Regions from separate parts of the Tumebacillus algifaecis genome, predicted to be linked through region 1. Evidence: riboswitches for the same ligand, from Rfam matches in the RefSeq annotation. Region 1 holds a riboswitch; each other region holds the start of a gene.

The links. Region 1 has a riboswitch for S-adenosylmethionine ahead of metH (methionine synthase). Riboswitches for the same ligand answer to the same signal wherever they lie in the genome.
Region 2: it holds a riboswitch for S-adenosylmethionine, as region 1 does, so the genes downstream of both, CIG75_RS09295 (trans-sulfuration enzyme family protein) here and metH (methionine synthase) in region 1, are expected to answer to the same signal.
Region 3: it holds a riboswitch for S-adenosylmethionine, as region 1 does, so the genes downstream of both, metX (homoserine O-acetyltransferase MetX) here and metH (methionine synthase) in region 1, are expected to answer to the same signal.

The regions. Positions count from the first base shown of each region.
Region 1 is NZ_CP022657.1:1,544,163-1,550,410, reverse strand. Features, by position in the region: gene CIG75_RS06795 (HD domain-containing protein) at 24-671, opposite strand; gene yunB (sporulation protein YunB) at 739-1,476, opposite strand; SAM riboswitch class I at 1,588-1,687, shown strand; gene metH (methionine synthase) at 1,778-5,215, shown strand; gene CIG75_RS06780 (hypothetical protein) at 5,264-6,248, opposite strand, start outside.
Region 2 is NZ_CP022657.1:2,057,170-2,063,417, forward strand. Features, by position in the region: gene comA (phosphosulfolactate synthase) at 1-3, opposite strand, end outside; gene CIG75_RS09290 (MFS transporter) at 359-1,642, opposite strand; SAM riboswitch class I at 1,786-1,899, shown strand; gene CIG75_RS09295 (trans-sulfuration enzyme family protein) at 1,974-3,131, shown strand; gene CIG75_RS09300 (trans-sulfuration enzyme family protein) at 3,150-4,310, shown strand; gene CIG75_RS20685 (hypothetical protein) at 5,161-5,388, shown strand; gene CIG75_RS09305 (Glu/Leu/Phe/Val family dehydrogenase) at 5,617-6,248, shown strand, end outside.
Region 3 is NZ_CP022657.1:1,754,193-1,760,440, reverse strand. Features, by position in the region: gene sdhA (succinate dehydrogenase flavoprotein subunit) at 1-1,352, opposite strand, end outside; gene CIG75_RS07740 (succinate dehydrogenase cytochrome b558 subunit) at 1,376-1,996, opposite strand; gene CIG75_RS07735 (homoserine dehydrogenase) at 2,297-3,658, opposite strand; gene metX (homoserine O-acetyltransferase MetX) at 3,661-4,650, opposite strand; SAM riboswitch class I at 5,052-5,168, opposite strand; gene CIG75_RS07720 (aspartate kinase) at 5,239-6,248, opposite strand, start outside.

The sequences.
Region 1 (6,248 bases):
CTATTCGCAGCGCGCATTTTTGCTCACCGCTGCCCCTCCCATTCCGCGTAAAACTGTTCCAAAAACGCTTCCATCACCCGATGCCGCCCCTCGGCCATCTGACGACCATAAGCGGTGTTCATCAACTCTTTTAACTTTAGCAGCTTTTCATAGAAATGGTTGATCGCGGTAGACTTGCCTTGGCGATATTCCTGCGCCGTCATGTCGGTGCGCGGCTTGAGCTGCGGATCATGGGGCAACTGCCCTTTTGCCCCCGAATAGGCAAACGTGCGGGCGATTCCGACCGCACCCAGCGCATCGAGGCGGTCCGCATCCTGCACCACCGCCCCTTCCAGCGTCCGCATGCCCGGCTTGTTCCCACCTTTAAAAGACATCGTCGAGATGATCTCCATCACATGATCTACCTCTTCTACTGCCACGTCCTGCGCTTCCAGCCAACCGCGCACCTTGGCGAGCCCGGCCGCCTCGCTCTCGTTAAGCTTCTCATCGGCCAGATCATGCAACAGCGCAGCCAGTTCGACGATGAAGAGGTCTGCTCCTTCTACCTGCCCGATCTTCTTCGCTGTCTGCCAGACGCGAAAGATGTGCCAGTAGTCATGACCGGAGCTGTCCGAGCCCAATTCCTGTTGTACAAATTGTTCCGCTGCTGCGATTATTGCTTCCCTGTCCATCGCGATGTCCTCCTGCCTCGATCATACTGACACTATCGTACCATCTTTTCCCGCGCCGTACACGTTGCTATTCCTCCTCGTCGTCATCATTCAGCTTGGGCAGTTGAATGGAAGGCATCGGCATCCCTTGGCTGGAGGTCGTCTGGCCGATCGTTTCCCCTTTCGCATTGAAAACCATCTGCGGTACCTCGCCCACCAGAAACACGTAGGCGATCGGCACTTTCGTCCGCACGTCGGATGGCGTGGTTGAGAACGGAATGATGACAGACGTATGCACATTGATATCCAGATACAAGATGTGCACCGTCTGATTGATTCCCTGATCCCGCGTCTCCCAGCCGATTTCGGATTTGATCGTTCCGACTGGCTTGATCGTCACCGGAATATCAGGTCCGAACTGAGATAGAAAGGCGGAGCCAAACGCCTGCCCAGCCGGAATGTACAACTTTTTCTCCTGTAGGCTGTGCAGGACCGTCTGAATGCTTTTGGTCACATCGTTTTGAATGCGCGACGCCTCAATCATGTTAAAATACCCAGCGGTCACCTTGCCGCCAGCATTCGTTTTCAAATCGACCAATTTGTTGTAGTTCGTCTCCTCCGAAATCCGCTCCGCAATCGAGTTGTTGATCGCCTCCGTCGCGATATGCCGCGAGTTCTCCTCCGCGATTTTAACAAAAGTGGGGTGCAGATTGTGCTCCACAAAGTAGATCGACTGCACGATCGAAAACACGAACATGACGAGCAGGGCAAAGAAAATAAAGCGCCAGTTGACTCGCTTCTTCGCGCCGCGAATCTTCATCGCCATTCCGCTTCCTCCTTTCCCTGTACTCATCTCTATGCGGACGAACATAAAACAATCCATTGACACATACGTTTCAAAGGTGATAGTATCAGTCCAACAACAAAATGACTTGAACTCTTATCCAGAGAGGCGGAGGGAACTGGCCCTGCGAAGCCTCGGCAACCGTGTTACAGGTGCTAATTCCAGCAAAGCTATGCGCTTTGGCAGATAAGAGAGGACACGTATGCAAATGGAACGCTACCCTCTTCTTGGAATGCCCGAGAAGAGGTTTTTTTGTATGTAAAGCAAAGGAGGCAGCTTTCCTATGAGCCAGAGCCGAGTACCGATTCAAACCCAACTCACCCGCAAAATCCTCATCCTCGACGGAGCGATGGGTACGATGCTGCAACAGGAAAACCTGACCCCAGACGATTTTGGCGGTGAGGATCTAGACGGTTGTAATGAAAATCTCGTCCTGACCCGCCCCGATGTGATTCAGAAAATTCATGAAGCATATCTGGAAGCAGGCGCCGACATCATTGAAACGAACACATTTGGTGCGACCTCACTCGTCCTCGCCGAATACGACCTTCAAGACAAGACCGAACTGATCAACAGCGAAGCGGTGCGCCTCGCCCGCGCAGCTGTAGATAAGTTCTCAACTCCGGAGTGGCCGCGCTATGTGGCCGGTGCGATCGGACCGACCACCAAGGCGCTGTCTGTCACGGGCGGCATCACGTTTGACGAACTGGTCGAAACGTATGCGGTTCAGGCCCGCGCGCTGGTTCAAGCGGGTGCTGACGTGTTGCTGTTAGAAACCATCCAAGACACGCTGAACGTAAAAGCTGCCAGCATTGGCCTCGGCCTTGCGTTTCAAGAGTTGCAACAAGAGCTTCCGGTGATGATCTCCGGCACGATTGAACCGATGGGCACGACGCTTGCCGGACAGAACATCGAATCGTTCTATATCTCGCTTGAGCATGTAAAACCGATATCCATCGGACTGAACTGCGCCACCGGACCTGAGTTCATGCGCGACCACCTGCGCTCGCTGTCCGACCTGGCCCAGTGCGCCGTCTCCTGCTACCCGAACGCCGGGCTTCCCGACGAAAACGGCCACTACCACGAATCGCCGATTGGGCTTGCCAAAAAGCTGCGCGGCTTCGCAGAACAAGGCTGGCTCAACGTGGCAGGCGGCTGCTGCGGCACGACGCCTGACCATATCCGCGCGATTCACGAAGCGCTACAAGACCTCCCGCCTCGGGTCAGCAATCCGCATCACGCTCCGGCCGTCTCCGGCATCGAAGCGCTGTTCATCGAACCGGACAACCGCCCGCTGATCGTCGGTGAGCGCACCAACGTGCTCGGTTCGCGCAAATTTCGCAACTTGATCGTCGAAGGCAAATATGAGGAAGCTTCTGAAGTCGCTCGCGCCCAAGTCAAAAAGGGTGCGCATGTGATCGACGTCTGCCTGCAAGACCCCGACCGCGATGAGCACCAAGATATGAGCGCGTTCCTTAACTTCGTGACCAAAAAAGTGAAAACGCCGCTGATGATCGACTCGACCGACCCGACCGTTTTTGACCTCGCCCTGAAATACTCGCAAGGCAAAGCGATCTTAAACTCGATCAACCTCGAAGATGGCGAAGCAAAATTTGCGGAAGTTGTGCCGCTGATCAAAAAATACGGCGCCGCCGTGGTGGTGGGCACCATCGATGAGCAGGGCATGGCGGTTACCCGCGAACGCAAATTGGAAGTGGCCAAACGCTCCTACGACCTGCTCGTCGGCAAGTACGGTCTGAACCCGCAAGACCTGATCTTCGACCCGCTCGTCTTCCCGTGCGGCACCGGCGATGAGCAGTACATCGGTTCCGCAAAAGAGACGATCGAAGGCATCCGTCTGATCAAAGCAGCGCTGCCGGAGTGCCAGACGATCCTTGGCGTCTCCAACGTTTCCTTCGGACTTCCGGCCGCAGGGCGCGAAGTGTTGAACGCCGTCTTTCTCTACCACTGCACCAAAGCAGGGCTGGACTATGCGATCGTCAACTCCGAAAAACTGGAGCGCTATGCCTCGATCCCAGAAGAGGAGCGCACGCTGTCCGAAGACCTGCTCTTCCACATCACCGATGAAAAATTGGCGCAGTTCACCGCGTTTTATCGGGAGAAAAAAGTGACGCAGACGGTCGCCGTCTCCAACATGACGCTGGAAGAGCGCCTCGGCAACTACGTGGTAGAGGGCAGCAAGGAAGGATTGATCGCCGACCTCGAAGAAGCGCTTCAAAACTACCCGCCACTGGAAATTATCAACGGACCGCTGATGGCAGGGATGGAAGAGGTCGGGCGGCTGTTCAACCAAAACGAACTGATCGTCGCGGAAGTGCTACAGAGCGCTGAAGTGATGAAAGCGGCCGTCGCCTTCCTCGAACCGTACATGGAAAAACAGGATGGATCACACAAAGGCAAAATCTTGCTCGCCACCGTCAAAGGCGACGTGCATGACATCGGTAAAAACCTCGTGGAAATCATCCTCTCCAACAACGGATTTCATGTGGTCAACCTCGGGATCAAAGTTCCACCAGATCAATTGATCCAAGCGGCTCGCCTCGAACAGCCCGATGCGATCGGCCTCTCCGGTCTGCTCGTCAAATCGGCGCAGCAGATGGTGATCACCGCACAAGATTTGCGTGCAGCAGGCATCGATGTGCCCCTGCTCGTCGGCGGTGCCGCCCTGACCCGCAAGTTTACGTCAAACCGCATCGCGCCGGAATACAAAGGGCTGGTGCTCTTTGCCAAAGATGCGATGGACGGCCTCGACATCGCCAACCGTCTTTGTAAGCCGGAAGAGCGCGAACGACTCGCCCAAAAACAACGCGAAGCTGCGCTCTCACAAACGCTGGAAACGGTAGAGCAAGCGGCTGTCACCGCGCCGAGCGAGTCGGTGCGCTCTTCGATCACCCATCACCACCCGATCATCCCAGCTCCCGACTTTGAGCGTCACGTGTTGCGCGATTATCCGATCTCCCACCTTCAACCGTACCTCAACCTGCGGATGCTGCTCGGCAAGCACCTCGGTTTGAAAGGAAACGTCGAGCAACTGCTCAAAGACGGCGACCCGAAAGCGACCGAACTGCACACCGTCGTGGAAGAACTGCTCGAACTGGCCAAAACGACAGGTATCATCCGTCCACAGGGCATGTACCGCTACTTCCCAGCGCAATCGGCAGGCGATGAAATTCGCATCTACGACCCGCAGGACACCTCCAAGGTGTTGGAGTCGTTCCGTTTTCCGCGCCAGCCGCAAGCGCCACACCTCTGTTTGAGCGATTTCTTGCGCCCCGTAGAAAGTGGCGAAATGGATCAGGTCGGTTTTCTCGTCGTCACCGCCGGACAAGGTATCCATGAGCTGTCTACGAAGTGGAAACATGAGGGCCACTACTTGCGTTCCCACTCTCTGCAAGCGTTGGCGTTGGAGCTAGCGGAAGCGTTCGCAGAACGCGTGCACCACATCATGCGCGATGCGTGGGGCATCCCCGATCCGCCGGAGATGACGATGAACGAGCGCTTCGGTGCCCGCTATCAAGGCATTCGCGTCTCTTTTGGCTATCCGGCGTGCCCAAGTCTCGACGATCAAGCGCAGCTGTTCCGCTTGCTAAAACCGCAAGACATCGGAGTCGAGCTCACCGAAGGGTTCATGATGGACCCGGAAGCGTCCGTCTCGGCGATGGTCTTCTCCCATCCACAAGCCCGGTATTTTAACGTTTAACGCAAAAAGAGGCGCCTGCCAAGTGCAGGTGCCTCTTTTTCATCCCATTTAGCCCCTCCAGCCAACAGCGCCGTTGTCGGGGAAATGCTGGGGCATCTTCCATTGTTCGAGCTGTGCGGTATAAGAAAAGCTCACATTGGGCGGATTAAATGTCGTACAGGTATTCTGAATGGCTCCCATCGATTGCAGCTGTGATTCGTTCCACAACGGAGATTGTTTGCCGGTCGTATATTTCGGATTGCGAATTGTGCTTTGGGGATTCGAGATCTCCGCAGGTTGTACGCGCTGCCCCTTGCCCACCGCCTGGGCATGACTCAAGACAAATTTATAACGATCAAAAAAGTTCACCATCAACAGTCCATCGCCTACTTTTGGCGTTGAACTCCCAATCACCGAAGCGATCATCGCGACCGGAAGCAAATGACTTGCAGTCGCTACTGGGTTGTTCAAATTGTTGTCCTTGATCGCTCTTGAGAGTGCTTGCCTCTTTTTTTTCGCCTCGTCCAGGAATTTAAAGGTACCCTTACGATCCGTAACATCAAAATTTTTGATCTTATCTTCATAGTCATCGATGAGCGGTTTTAACAGGCTGACCGTATTTTGGTACGCCGTATTGATATGGGACTGCGCGGCCGCCTGTGTGACCAGATAATCACCATAGGATTCAAAACTGGTCGCATATCCTTCATCTCCCGCAGGAGCAAAATCAGACCCTATATATCCGGTGGTCAGTCGATCTTTCAGCTTTTGTTCGGTCATCTGTGGGCCGTGCCGCGCTAAAGAATGCCCGTCTTTTTCGTGCTCGATCACTTTCGCCCAAAATTCGCTGTTTATGCCGTTATCAAACAACGCCTTATCTTTCGCAAAGATCGGAGCAAGCCTTCGCACAAACGTAAACATCTCTCCACGGTCAGCAAAAGTGAAATCTGACGTCCCCGCGTCAATCATATATTGATAAAGCAGTTTCTCCTCCGCTGTAAATCCCCATTTTGAAAGCGGAGCAATATCTGGATCGTACTCCTCATCTCCAACT
Region 2 (6,248 bases), 510 kb from region 1:
CATACCTTCCGGCTCCTTTCTCTTTCCCGAGGGTAACCAGCGGGTAGTAGGCTCTAGCATCGTATGAAAAAGGATTGCTGATGGTGAAGGGTGTACAATCCTCGAAAACAAGGGATGTAAGGGGAGCGCGATACGGCCAGCAAACACAAGTCCTAGTACGAGCTGAAACTGCAAGAAAAAGGGAGCCGATGTTGACGGCTCCCATCAAATGCATCTCGTCTTCGCCTGAGAACGTCTCCTCTGTCCGCTAGCAACAGTCGAAACGTGATGCTGGAAAGCTCAAAGCTCAAAGCTCAAAGCTCAAAGCTCAAAGCTCAAAGCTCAAAGCTCAAAGCTCAACGAAAGCGCGGGCGTGTGATTACGCCCGCGCTTTTCTTCGCGTCAGAAGCTTTTGTTGTTGGGCAATCTGTTCATACCGTTCGGGATTGCTACCGCCACCCTCTGTACCGACCTGGATCAGGAAGAAAGCCATCACCGCACAGACACCAGCCAAAGCGGCCATGATCGAAAACATGATCTTCGGAGTGTCCATCAAAGCGCCGAAGATCGGGGGGCCCGCCGCGACGCCGAGGAAACGCACGCTGCCATAAAGCGCTGTGACCGCCCCGCGCTCCGCTTTCTGTACGGCGGAGGTGATCATCGTGTTCAGGCAGGGCAGGACCAGTCCGGTGCCGATCCCGGAGACGACGAGCAGGCCGAGCGACACATACGGGTTGTTGAAAAAGGCGGCGATCGCCAGCGGAACGCCGATCAGCGCCAGTCCGGATACGATCAAAATCTTCATCAACCGCATGTTCTTTTTGATCTTCGCGCCCGTCACCAGTGAGGTCGTGCACATCGCCAGCAGTGGAATGGACAGGATCAGGCCGCGCATCAGGTCGGCAACCTTGTATTTTTCTTCGAGGATCTGCGAGATATAAAAGAGGACGCCAAATAGGATAAAAAGTGCGATCGAACCTGCCAAATAGGCGGTGAGCAGCCATTTACCTTGCGCCTTGAATGTTTTTTTCAAAGCGCCGATATACTCTTTTGGCGATTGTTTCGAGCCGCTTTTCTTTGGTTCTTTGACGAAAAAATAGACCAGTGCGGCCGAAAGGATACAGATGATGGGAAACGCGAAAAATGCGGCGTACCAGAACAAGAGTGCAATCAAAGAGCCGATGATCGGTGACAGCACTTTGCCTAATCCGTTCGAAGCTTCGATGATGCCAAGCGCCTTGGCGCGCGAAGCACCGCTCCAGAGATCTCCAGCCAGCGCCATCGCGATCGAAGCTGTCCCCGCCGCCCCGAGACCTTGCAAGACGCGTCCAGCCATGATCACTGCATAAGGTTGGTCCATCAGCCAGGCAGCCACTCCGGCGACAACGCCTCCTGCTCCATACAGGAGCAAGGCCGGAATGATGACAACTTTTCTTGTGTAACGGTCGGAGAGAAAGCCGGCCAGCGGGATGATCACCCCAGCTGGGACAGAGAACAGCGTGATGACCAAGGAAGCTTGGAATTTGGATATGCCGATCTCCTCTTGCATCTGAGGGAGGATTGGGATCAGCATCGAGTTGCCAAGCACCATGATCAGCGGTACGGTTGCCAACGCGAACAAGGGAAGGAAATGAATCGCTTTTTTCGGTTTCGTCGCGGCCATGGTGTCAGTCCTTTCTCCCAAAAAGCAGGTTGCATCAGGTCTAGTGTGTCGTGCGCAAGTGCGCAGTATGACTGACAAAATATACTTGACAGCCGAGCACAACTGAGGCTACATTTAGTATCAAACAACAACAGCAAATAGTTCTCTTATCAAGAGTAGGCGGAGGGACTGGCCCGACGATGCCACGGCAACCGACACGATATTTCGTGCACGGTGCCAATTCCAACAGGTTGTTTATGCAACCTGAAAGATGAGAGAAAGCGCTCTTTGTAGCTATCAAAGACCTTTCTCAATTCTGAGAGAGGTCTTTTTGCTTGAGGAGGAAATCAGATTGCATCCAGATACTTGTTTGGCTCAAATTGGCAACAATAAAGCAGAAAAAACCGGCGCGATTTCGTCGCCGATCTATCTTTCGACCACGTATCGTCATCCGCGGCTTGGCGAGAGCACAGGATTTGATTACACGCGGACGAAAAATCCGACTAGGCAGACGCTGGAAGACGCGATCGCACAGCTGGAAGGCGGGGTACAGGGATTTGCGTACAGTTCGGGAATGGCGGCGATCGCCGGAGTGCTCGGGTTGTTTGGGCAAGGAGATCATCTGCTGGTCTCTCATGATCTATACGGAGGCACTTACCGCCTGCTGGAGCAGATTTTGCCGCGTCAGGGCATCACGACGACGTTTGTCGATACAGGTGACTGGCAGAAGGTTGAAGCTGCGGTGCAGGAGAACACCAAAGCGATTTTTCTTGAAACGCCGACCAATCCGACGATGCGAATCAGCGATTTGCAGGCGATCATCGGCGTGGCCCAAAGAAACGGGTTGCTGACCATCGTAGACAATACGTTTATGACGCCCTATCTGCAACGACCGCTGACACTGGGAGCCGATGTGGTCGTACATAGCGCGACGAAATACCTCGGCGGGCACAATGATGTGCTTTCTGGGCTGGCGGTGGCGCGCGAGCAAGAGTTGGCGGACCGCATCTACTTTTTGCAAAATTCGATTGGAGCGACACTGGGCCCGCAAGACGCATGGCTGTTGATGCGGGGGATGAAGACGTTGGCGCTGCGCATGGATCGACATCAGGAAAATGCGATGGTGCTCGCCAAATGGCTGACCGGGCACCCTTGCGTCAAGCAGGTGTATTTCCCTGGATTGGAAAACCACCCTGGACGCGACGTACACATCGGGCAGGCGGATGGCTATGGTGGGATGTTGTCTTTTGAGGTGGTGCGTGAGGAGCTGGTCGAGCCGCTGTTGCGCCATTTGAACCTGATCGCCTTTGCCGAATCGCTCGGCGGGGTCGAGTCGCTGATCACCTACCCGGCGCGACAGACGCATTTTGATGTGCCGGAAGCGGTTCGCAATGAATTGGGTGTGACAAGTTCTTTGCTCCGTTTGTCCGTGGGGATTGAACATTACGAGGATTTGATCGAAGATATGGCGCAGGCGTTCGCCGCGTCGGAACGTGAATTGGCTGAATAGGAAGGGAGTTTGGCTTAGATGAGCGAGGAGAAAAAACTGACATTTGCGACACAGCTTTTGCATACGGGAAATGAGATCGACCAGACGACTGGAGCATCGGCCATACCGATCTATCAGGTCTCGACGTTTCATCAAGAGGACCCTGACAATCCACCGCAGTATGAATATGCCCGTTCCGGCAATCCGACGCGGAACGCGCTGGAACGGACGATCGCCGAGCTGGAAGGCGGGACGCGAGGGTTTGCCTTTGCATCGGGGATGGCGGCGATCTCCACGGCGCTGTTGCTGTTCTCGGCAGGTGATCATCTGATCGCGACGGACGACATCTACGGCGGTACATTTCGAGTGCTGACCACCGTGCTGAACCGTTTGGGGATCGAGACAACATTTGTCGATGTGACCGATTTGGAAAACATTCGTGTCGCGATCCGTCCCAATACGAAAGGGATACTGTTAGAAACGCCATCCAACCCGCTTTTGAAGATCACCGATCTGGCAGGAGCGGCTGCGATCGCGAAAGAGCACGGACTGCTGACCATTGTGGATAACACCTTCCAGACCCCGTATCTGCAGCGCCCACTCGACGTGGGGATCGACGTGGTCGTACACAGCGCAACGAAGTTTCTCGGCGGTCACTCCGATCTGGTCGCCGGGCTTGCAGTGACCAAAGACCGCGTGCTGGGGCATCGCCTAGCCCAGTTGCAAAATTCGTTTGGAGCGGTGCTCGGCCCGCAGGACTGCTTCCTGCTGCAGCGAGGGATCAAGACGTTGAAAGTGCGCATGGACGCCTCCTGTGACGGGGCTGAGCGTATCGCGCACTGGCTTGCAGAGCGCGAAGAGATCAGCGCGGTGTTTTATCCCGGATTGTCCACTCATCAAGGACATGAAGTGCACCGGAAGCAATCGACTCGATCTGGCGCGGTACTTTCGTTCGATACTGGCAGCGCCGAGCGTGCCAAGCTGTTGATGCAACAGGTCAAAATCCCGTTGGTCGCCGTATCTCTTGGTGGTGTGGAAAGTATCCTCTCCTACCCGGCCTCGATGTCGCATTCGGGCATGCCGAAAGAGGAGCGCCACAAGCGCGGGATTACAGACGGCCTGCTCCGTCTATCGGTCGGCTTGGAAGATCCAGATGATCTGATCGCCGATCTGGAGCGGGCGTTGCTTCAACTGAGCTAAGGTAAGTTTAAAACTGTGTTAGAACACAGTGGATTTATGCGTGAAATTTCAGTAAAATAAAAATGTAACATCCATCGCGGCACCTCGTTTTTCAAATCGAGGTGCTGATCGAAGGGCGATAGAAGCAGACAAGGGCGACGAAGCAGTCAACGATTTGGTCATCTCGCTCGGCACGTTTGACGTGTTCGGCGTTGCGAATGGGGTAGCGTACTTGATCGTTCGCATTTGTCCGGATCGCGAAGCGGCGACCAATGTCGCGTAACTGTTTCGATCGTGCTAGTCGGTCACCGCAATTTTAGGTGGCGATCTTGATCACCTTGGTGCGTGGTTCGGTGTCTGTGGCTTGATGACCGCTTGTCAGGTTGGTGCATCCCCTTGGCAATCACCAACAGATGGCCTTGAGCGTGACAGCCGTGCAGATGGCAAATGTTGACCAGACCAGCAGTCTCAAACTTCTATACCTGTTGATCTTCAACTTGCTCAGATCGCTCAGTTTGTTTTGTCTCACTTTCCGACGCGTCGTTGTACGACAGGTGCGTTGTGCGCTTCTGCATGTTGACCATTGCCCGCAGACCAAATTTTATGAGATTAGGCGAGGGTCGAGGTTGCGATGTTAGGGTATGTCATATACTGCTCTCAATCTGATCTATCGTTTTGTGAGAGAGCGGCGTGATTTTGACCTAGTGCCTCTGGCATTGCTTGTCCTATGTGCAGGGCTTTCAGCAGCAACGCGGCAAGATGCAGGAACTCGCCGTCATTATGATTCAATTCTTATGTTCCGCACGACCGTACGAAAAGCGGGAACGGTGGGCATTGTAGTTGAAGGAACTCGAAGGCAGGGAGCATCCTGATGACGATCTTGGGCATTCTAAACGTTGAGAATCCACGCCAAGGGGGAATTAACGTGAAGCCCTTTAACGCACAGACCCGAAAAGACGGTGGCAAATCCGATCTGATCGCCTTTGATAACCCAGATGACATGCTCGAAAATATCCCGCCGCAAGCGCAAGGTTATGCGGAAACGATGGTAGTTGTTGACAATCCGGATGATTTTGAAGAGGAAGGGACAGAGGTGTAATCAAAGCGAAACATTCCCGAATCGGAAAACGGAGGACAACAGCGCAAATGAATCCAATACAGCTAAAACCGAACCAAACTCTTGTTATTGACCGTGTTTGAGGTTGTTTCGAACAATTAAGGTCTTTGCTAACCTTTCCTTGTTCATGAGTAAGGTGTATATTGAGGTCAAGGTTCACGAATACCTGTATAAGTTCAAAGGGAGTCGAGTCGATTGAATACCCAGAATTTGCCTTCTAACAATGCTACTGCAAATGAGCCTGCTGAAAATTTGAACATTCTAACTAGCACTCAACTTGTGATTCAAGATGCTTTGAATAAATTGGGCTACGGTCAGGACATGTTCGAATTGCTGAAGGAACCGTTGCGTGTGCTTACCGTACGGATCCCGGTGCGCATGGACGACGGCAGTGTCAAAGTGTTCACCGGTTACCGTGCCCAGCATAATGATGCGGTTGGTCCGACCAAAGGGGGCATTCGTTTCCACCCGATGGTTACCGAGGATGAAGTGAAGGCACTTGCAATTTGGATGAGTTTGAAGTGCGGGATTGCCAACTTGCCTTATGGCGGCGGGAAAGGCGGCATCATCTGCGATCCGCGTGAGATGTCGTTCCGTGAGCTTGAGCGCCTCTGCCGCGGCTATGTTCGCGCAATTTCGCAGATCGTCGGCCCGACTAAAGATATTCCGGCTCCGGACGTGTTCACCAACGCACAGTCGATGGCATGGATGATGGACGAGTATTCCCGCATCCGTGAGTTTGACGCACCGGGCTTCATCACCGGCAAACCGCTGGTGCTCGGCGGTTCTTATGGCCGCGAATCGGCTACCGCGCGCGGCGTGGCGATCGCGATCGAAGAAGC
Region 3 (6,248 bases), 210 kb from region 1:
AGCGCATACGGGTTCTCGGTGCCTTCCATCTTGAGGATCGACTCGTATTTTTGCTCTTGTTTCTTCGCAGCCGTTTCAAAGACAGACTTCTCAACATCTGCAGCCGTTTTCTTGAGACCTTTGATGTAAGAAACCGCATTCGGGCCGGTCACCATGCCGCCGAAGATCGCGGAGAGCAGCGAGTTCGCGCCCAGACGGTTTGCTCCGTGGTACTGGTACTCACACTCGCCCGCTGCAAACAGCCCCGGAATGTTGGTCATCTGGTTGTAGTCAACCCACATGCCGCCCATCGAGTAGTGAACAGCCGGGAAGATCTTCATCGGGACTTTGCGCGGGTCATCGCCGGCAAATTTCTCGTAGATTTCCATGATGCCGCCCAGTTTGACGTCAAGTGTTTCTTTCGGAATGTGAGAAACGTCGAGGTATACCATGTTCTCGCCGTCGATGCCAAGACCGAGATCGACGCAGACGTGGAAGATCTCGCGAGTCGCGATGTCGCGCGGCACGAGGTTGCCATATGCCGGGTATTTTTCTTCGAGGAAGTACCACGGTTTACCGTCTTTGTACGTCCAGACGCGGCCACCTTCACCGCGCGCAGACTCGGACATCAGGCGCAGTTTGTCATCGCCTGGGATCGCCGTCGGGTGAATCTGGATGAACTCACCGTTTGCATATTTTACACCTTGTTGGTACACAGCCGAAGCGGCGGTACCGGTGTTGATGATCGAGTTGGTAGAACGGCCAAATACAAGTCCAGGGCCGCCTGTCGCGAGGATGACAGCATCACCGACGAAGGATTGGATCTCCATCGAGCGCAGGTCTTGAGCCACGATACCGCGGCAGACCCCTTCCTCATCGACAACAGCCTGTACGAACTCCCAGCCTTCGTACTTTTGTACGAGACCTTGGGATTCGAAGCGGCGCACTTGCTCATCGAGTGCATACAAGAGCTGCTGACCGGTGGTCGCGCCTGCAAATGCAGTGCGGCTATGCTTGGTACCGCCAAAACGGCGGAAGTCGAGCAATCCTTCCGGAGTGCGGTTGAACATAACGCCCATGCGGTCCATCAGATGGATGATGCCAGGCGCTGCGTCACACATCGCTTTAACCGGCGGTTGGTTGGCGAGGAAGTCGCCACCGTACACGGTGTCATCAAAATGTTCCCACGGCGAGTCGCCTTCACCTTTGGTGTTGACGGCGCCGTTGATCCCGCCTTGTGCACAGACGGAGTGAGAACGTTTTACAGGTACTAACGAGAACAGATCGACCGGAATCCCGGCCTCGCAAACCTTGATGGTCGCCATCAGGCCCGCAAGGCCACCGCCGACGATCACAACACGTTGGTTACTCATTGCGTTTCCTCCCTTAGGCTAACTTACGCTACTGCTGCTTGGAAAGCATTCAGTGCTGCGATGCCGACTGCGGACAGCACGACGAACAGACCCATCAGCACATACGCGGAAACACGTTGCGCGCGCGGGCCAACCGTGATGCCCCAGTGAATGAAGAAGCCCCACAGGCCGTTTGCCAAGTGGAACACAGATGCTACCGTACCGATGATCATAAACCAGAACCCAACCGGGCTGGTCACGATCTGTACGACCATGTCAAAAGACGGAGCGTCGCCCGAAAAACGGGTCGTCCAAAGGTGCCAGATCACAAAGATGAAAGTGAAGACCCCGGTGATGCGTTGCAACGTAAACATTACATTGCGGCCCCAGGAATACTTCGATGCGTTATAGCCAGATGTGTATGCGACATACATGCCGTAGACGCCGTGATAGATCAACGGCAGCAGGATGAAAACGAATTCAATAAACGGCAAAAAGGGAATGCTCTCCAGTACGCCCACCTTGTCATTGAACGCTTGCTCGCCTTTAGTGGCGAACGAGTTGATGCTCAGATGCATGATCAGGAACAAAGTGACCGGAATTACACCGAGCAGTGAGTGCAACCGGCGAAATAAAAACTCTCGGCTAGCCTGTTTGTTGGCCACGTGTCGATCCTCCTTCCAAGATACCTGTGAATGATTGATTCACAGTTGCTTTTTCTCTGGTGGCATGCACGGATTCTCACATGCCCGACTCTCCAAACTCCCCTTACAGTGCGATACGGTGCCCCCTTTTTTTACTTTGACCGTCCCGTCCAATTTCCCGGAGGGGCAGGGGCGGCCGAATCAATGCACCATAAATTGTACTGTTTCAATAGAAGGAATGTCAAGAAACTGTCAAATCCGACAAGTTTCGAAGCAATTTCTGAGAGTCACTGTGTTTACGGTGCGCGATTCGGCCAATTTTTACGCATAGCGGGGATTTTTTTCGAGTCCCGAAGCTTCTGTCTCCCATTTTACACCTGTGCTAATTTCTCCTTCAACACGCAAAAGGAGCGTGATCGGCGGCTCTGGGGCGATTTGCGCGACATTTTCAATCAAAGCGTTCACCTGCTCTTCTGTTACGCCTCCTAAGAGCCACGCTTGGTGCAGGCGCTCTGTCGTTTCGATCGATTGATAGTCTGCGAGAATCCCGCCAAGTGTTGTGATTCCTGCTTGAATCGCTTGGCCAATCGAATCGGTCTGGGTCGGACAGCCCGTACAGGACAGATAAAAGTTGCCCACCTTCGGTTCAGCATGGGAGGCAGCTGTCTGAACGCGATCCCAGTTCGGGCGGCGGATGTTCTCGCCCTGTGTCAGCAGAGTGGTCAGGTCTTCGATCACAGCGCTCGCCGTCGGGAACTCCCCTGCACCGCGGCCGATCAGCGTCAAGTCGCCGACCACATCGGCACGCAGTGTGACCGCGTTGAACACATCATCGACGCGAGCCAGCGGATGGCTCCCCGCAAGCAGGCTCGGGCGCACCGAAAGTCGCAGCGCTCCATCCTGCTCATGCGCATGGCCGATCAATTTCACCGTGTAGCCCAATTGCTCGGCAAGCTTCAAGTCGTGCCCGCTGATCTCCGAGATCCCTTGGCGGTCGATCTGTGCGACATCAACGCAGGTGTCATAGGCGAGGTTGGTCAAGATCGCCAATTTGTACGCAGCATCAAACCCTTCCACATCGGAGGTTGGGTCCGCTTCAGCATAGCCCAAACTCTGCGCTTCAGACAGCACCTCTGGGAAACTGCGCCCCGTTTTACTCATCTCGGTCAATATGTAGTTGCTCGTGCCGTTCAGAATTCCAGAGATCTCGTGCACACGGTTGGCGGTGAGGTAGCCTTGCAGCATGTGGATCACCGGAATGCCGCCTGCCACACTAGCTTCAAATAACAGATGGACTCCGTTTTGATGTGCTAATCGCAACAGCTCCGCTCCGTGTTTCGCCATCAGTTCTTTGTTGGCGGTGATCACATGTCGCTTGCTGTTCAACGCCTGTTCGATGATCTCCTTGGCCGGATGCAAGCCACCGATTACTTCAATATAAATGTCGATCTGCTCGTCGCTGAGCAGTTCCTGCGGTTCAAGGGTCAGCACGCTTGGATCGATCGCAAAGCCACGCTCTTTCCCACGGTCGCGGACGAGGACGTTGACCACTTCCACAGTACAGCCTGTGCGGGTCAGAATTGTGTCTCTGTTTTTTAAAAGGGTCTTATACACCCCACCGCCAACCGTTCCTAATCCCAGCAAACCGACCTTTACCTGTTTTTGTGCTTGTTTTTGAATCATCGTCAATTCCCTCCCGTTTCGCGTAAGAAATCTGTTATGAACTTGCTCAACTGCTGACCTTCTACCAAAAAAGCATCGTGACCGTACGGTGAACTCAGTTCGCAGTACGTCACCTGTTTTCCAGATTGGCGCAGGCGCTCCGCCCACATCCGTTGTTCCTGCGGCGGGTAGAGGTGGTCGGTGTCAATCCCGACCCAGAGCACCTCAGCCTCGATCCGCTCCAGCGCTGCAACCGCTCCACCGCGGCCGCGCCCAATATCGTGCAAATCCATCGCTTTTAGCAAACAGAGATAGGAGTTTACATCAAAGCGTCCGTTCAACTTGTCACCCATGTGTTCAAGGTAACTTTCGATCTGGAACCATGTATCCTGAAGGGATGCGTCCTCCTGCTTGATCTCGCGTCCGAAACGAGCTTCGAAAAGCTCAAAGGATCGGTAGGTGATCATGCCAATTTTTCTGGCGAGCGCAAGTCCGTGCACCGGGTCGTTCTCGATCGCCGAGCGCATCACATGGTTGTAGCCGATAGCGAGTGCAGACAACTGACCTGAAGTGGCCATCGGGGCACAGCGTTTGACAAAAGACGGATAGGTCACCGCCCACTCGATCGTCTGCAGGCCGCCCATCGAACCGCCGAGCACCAACTGCAACAGCTTCACACCGAGTCGGTCGAGCAACTGCTTTTGCGCGCGCACCATGTCACGAATCGTGATCAGTGGAAATGGACGGTGCGCCTGTGGCCCGGTCGAGCCCGCACAGCCGCCAAGCACATTGGAGCAAATCACATAGTAGCGCCTCGTATCCAACACCTTGCCCGGCCCGATCAGCGGCTGCCACCACACGTCTGCCTGCGCATCCAATGTCAGCGGGTGACAGATCAGAATCGCATTGTCGCCACGCTCATTTAACGTTCCGTACGCTTCATAGGCGATCTCCACAGCAGGAAGTGACACGCCGCATTCGAGGCCGATCTCCCCAATCGCTGCCGTTTGCATCGTCACGCGCCCTCCTTTCCGACCCCGACCCAAGTGTGTCGGTCATCGTGGATGGTCGCGCGCATCCGCATCGGCAAAACGTGCCCTGCCCCTACCCGCACAAGATCGCGAGCGCAAGATCGATCGTTCCGTTTCACTGATTTAAGTAGATCTACTGTAGTCTTTACTCTCGCTGATACGACAGTGACCTCTATTTCTCCTCCTTGTGTCCTCATTTGCTCGTACAAAGCGGCCTCCCCTATCCGTTGTCCAACTCGTGTGTTGCGAGCGAAATTCTGGTTGCTCCCTGCCATGTTGCTCTCACTCCGTTTCGTTTTACAGGGGCCTTGAGCGATCCGATCAGGACACAACAAAAACCCCCGCTTCTAATTGAAGAGGGGGTAGCATTTATAGCTCCACACCTCTTATCTGTCAGACCATCACAGTCTGCTGGATTTAGCACCATACCGCTTGTGTCGGTACACAAGCGAGGTTGCCGGGCTTCAAAGGGCCAGTCCCTCCGCCACTCTCGATAAGAGATAAACTATTCGGTTAGAAAAAGATTTTCTATATCGTACTATGCGAATCGTTCGTTGTCAATTTTCTCTTTTATTCGGCTGCGTTCAATCCGGAGACGACGACCGATTCCGCACCGTCCATCCCAAAAGAGGTATGCAAGACGCGCACTGCGTCATGCGCCCGCGCTTTCTCGATGACGCAAGAGACTTTGATCTCCGAAGTCGAGACCATCTTGATTTCGATGCCCGCGTCGGCCAACGCGCCGAACATCTGAGCCGCGACGCCTGGGTTGGAGATCATTCCTGCCCCGACGATCGACACCTTGGCCAGATCTTCTTCCAGTTCAAAATCTGCGCCGCCAAACTCTGGTCCCAACGCTTTTAACACCGGGAGCGCTCTGCTCAGATCATCGTGATCGATCGTAAAGGAGATGTCCGAAACGCCTTCATGTGCGACCGAAGTGACGATGATGTCCACGTTGACAGACGACTCGGCTAGCGATTGAAAAATTCTATGCATGTTGCCAAGACGACTTTTCACCCCTACGAGCGAAACCTTTACCACATTCATGTCGTGGGCGATCCCACGGACGATCATTCCCTGTTCCATCTGAGCTTCCTCCTCGACCAGCGTCCCGATGTTTTTCGTAAAGCTTGAACGCACCATCAGCGGCACGTGATATTGTTTCGCAAATTCTACTGCGCGCGGGTGTAGCACACCTGCGCCGAGGTTGGCAAGTTCCAGCATTTCATCGTACGAGATGCGATCCAGTTTCTTCGCCGCTGGCACCGTGCGCGGGTCGGTCGTATATACGCCGTCCACGTCGGTGTAAATTTCACACAGATCAGCGCCGAGCGCTGCTGCCAGCGCCACAGCCGTCGTATCTGAGCCACCTCGCCCGAGCGTCGTGATGTCGCCCTGATCGCTCATGCCTTGGAAGCCTGCAACGATCACCACGCGACCTTGTTCAACTTCACGGCGAATGCGCGCCGGATCGATCCCCGTGATCCGCGCCTTGCTATGCACTCCTTCGGTGCGAATGCCAGCCATGCCTCCGGTCAGCGAGACGCTGTGAAGACCTAAGTTCTGTACTGCCATCG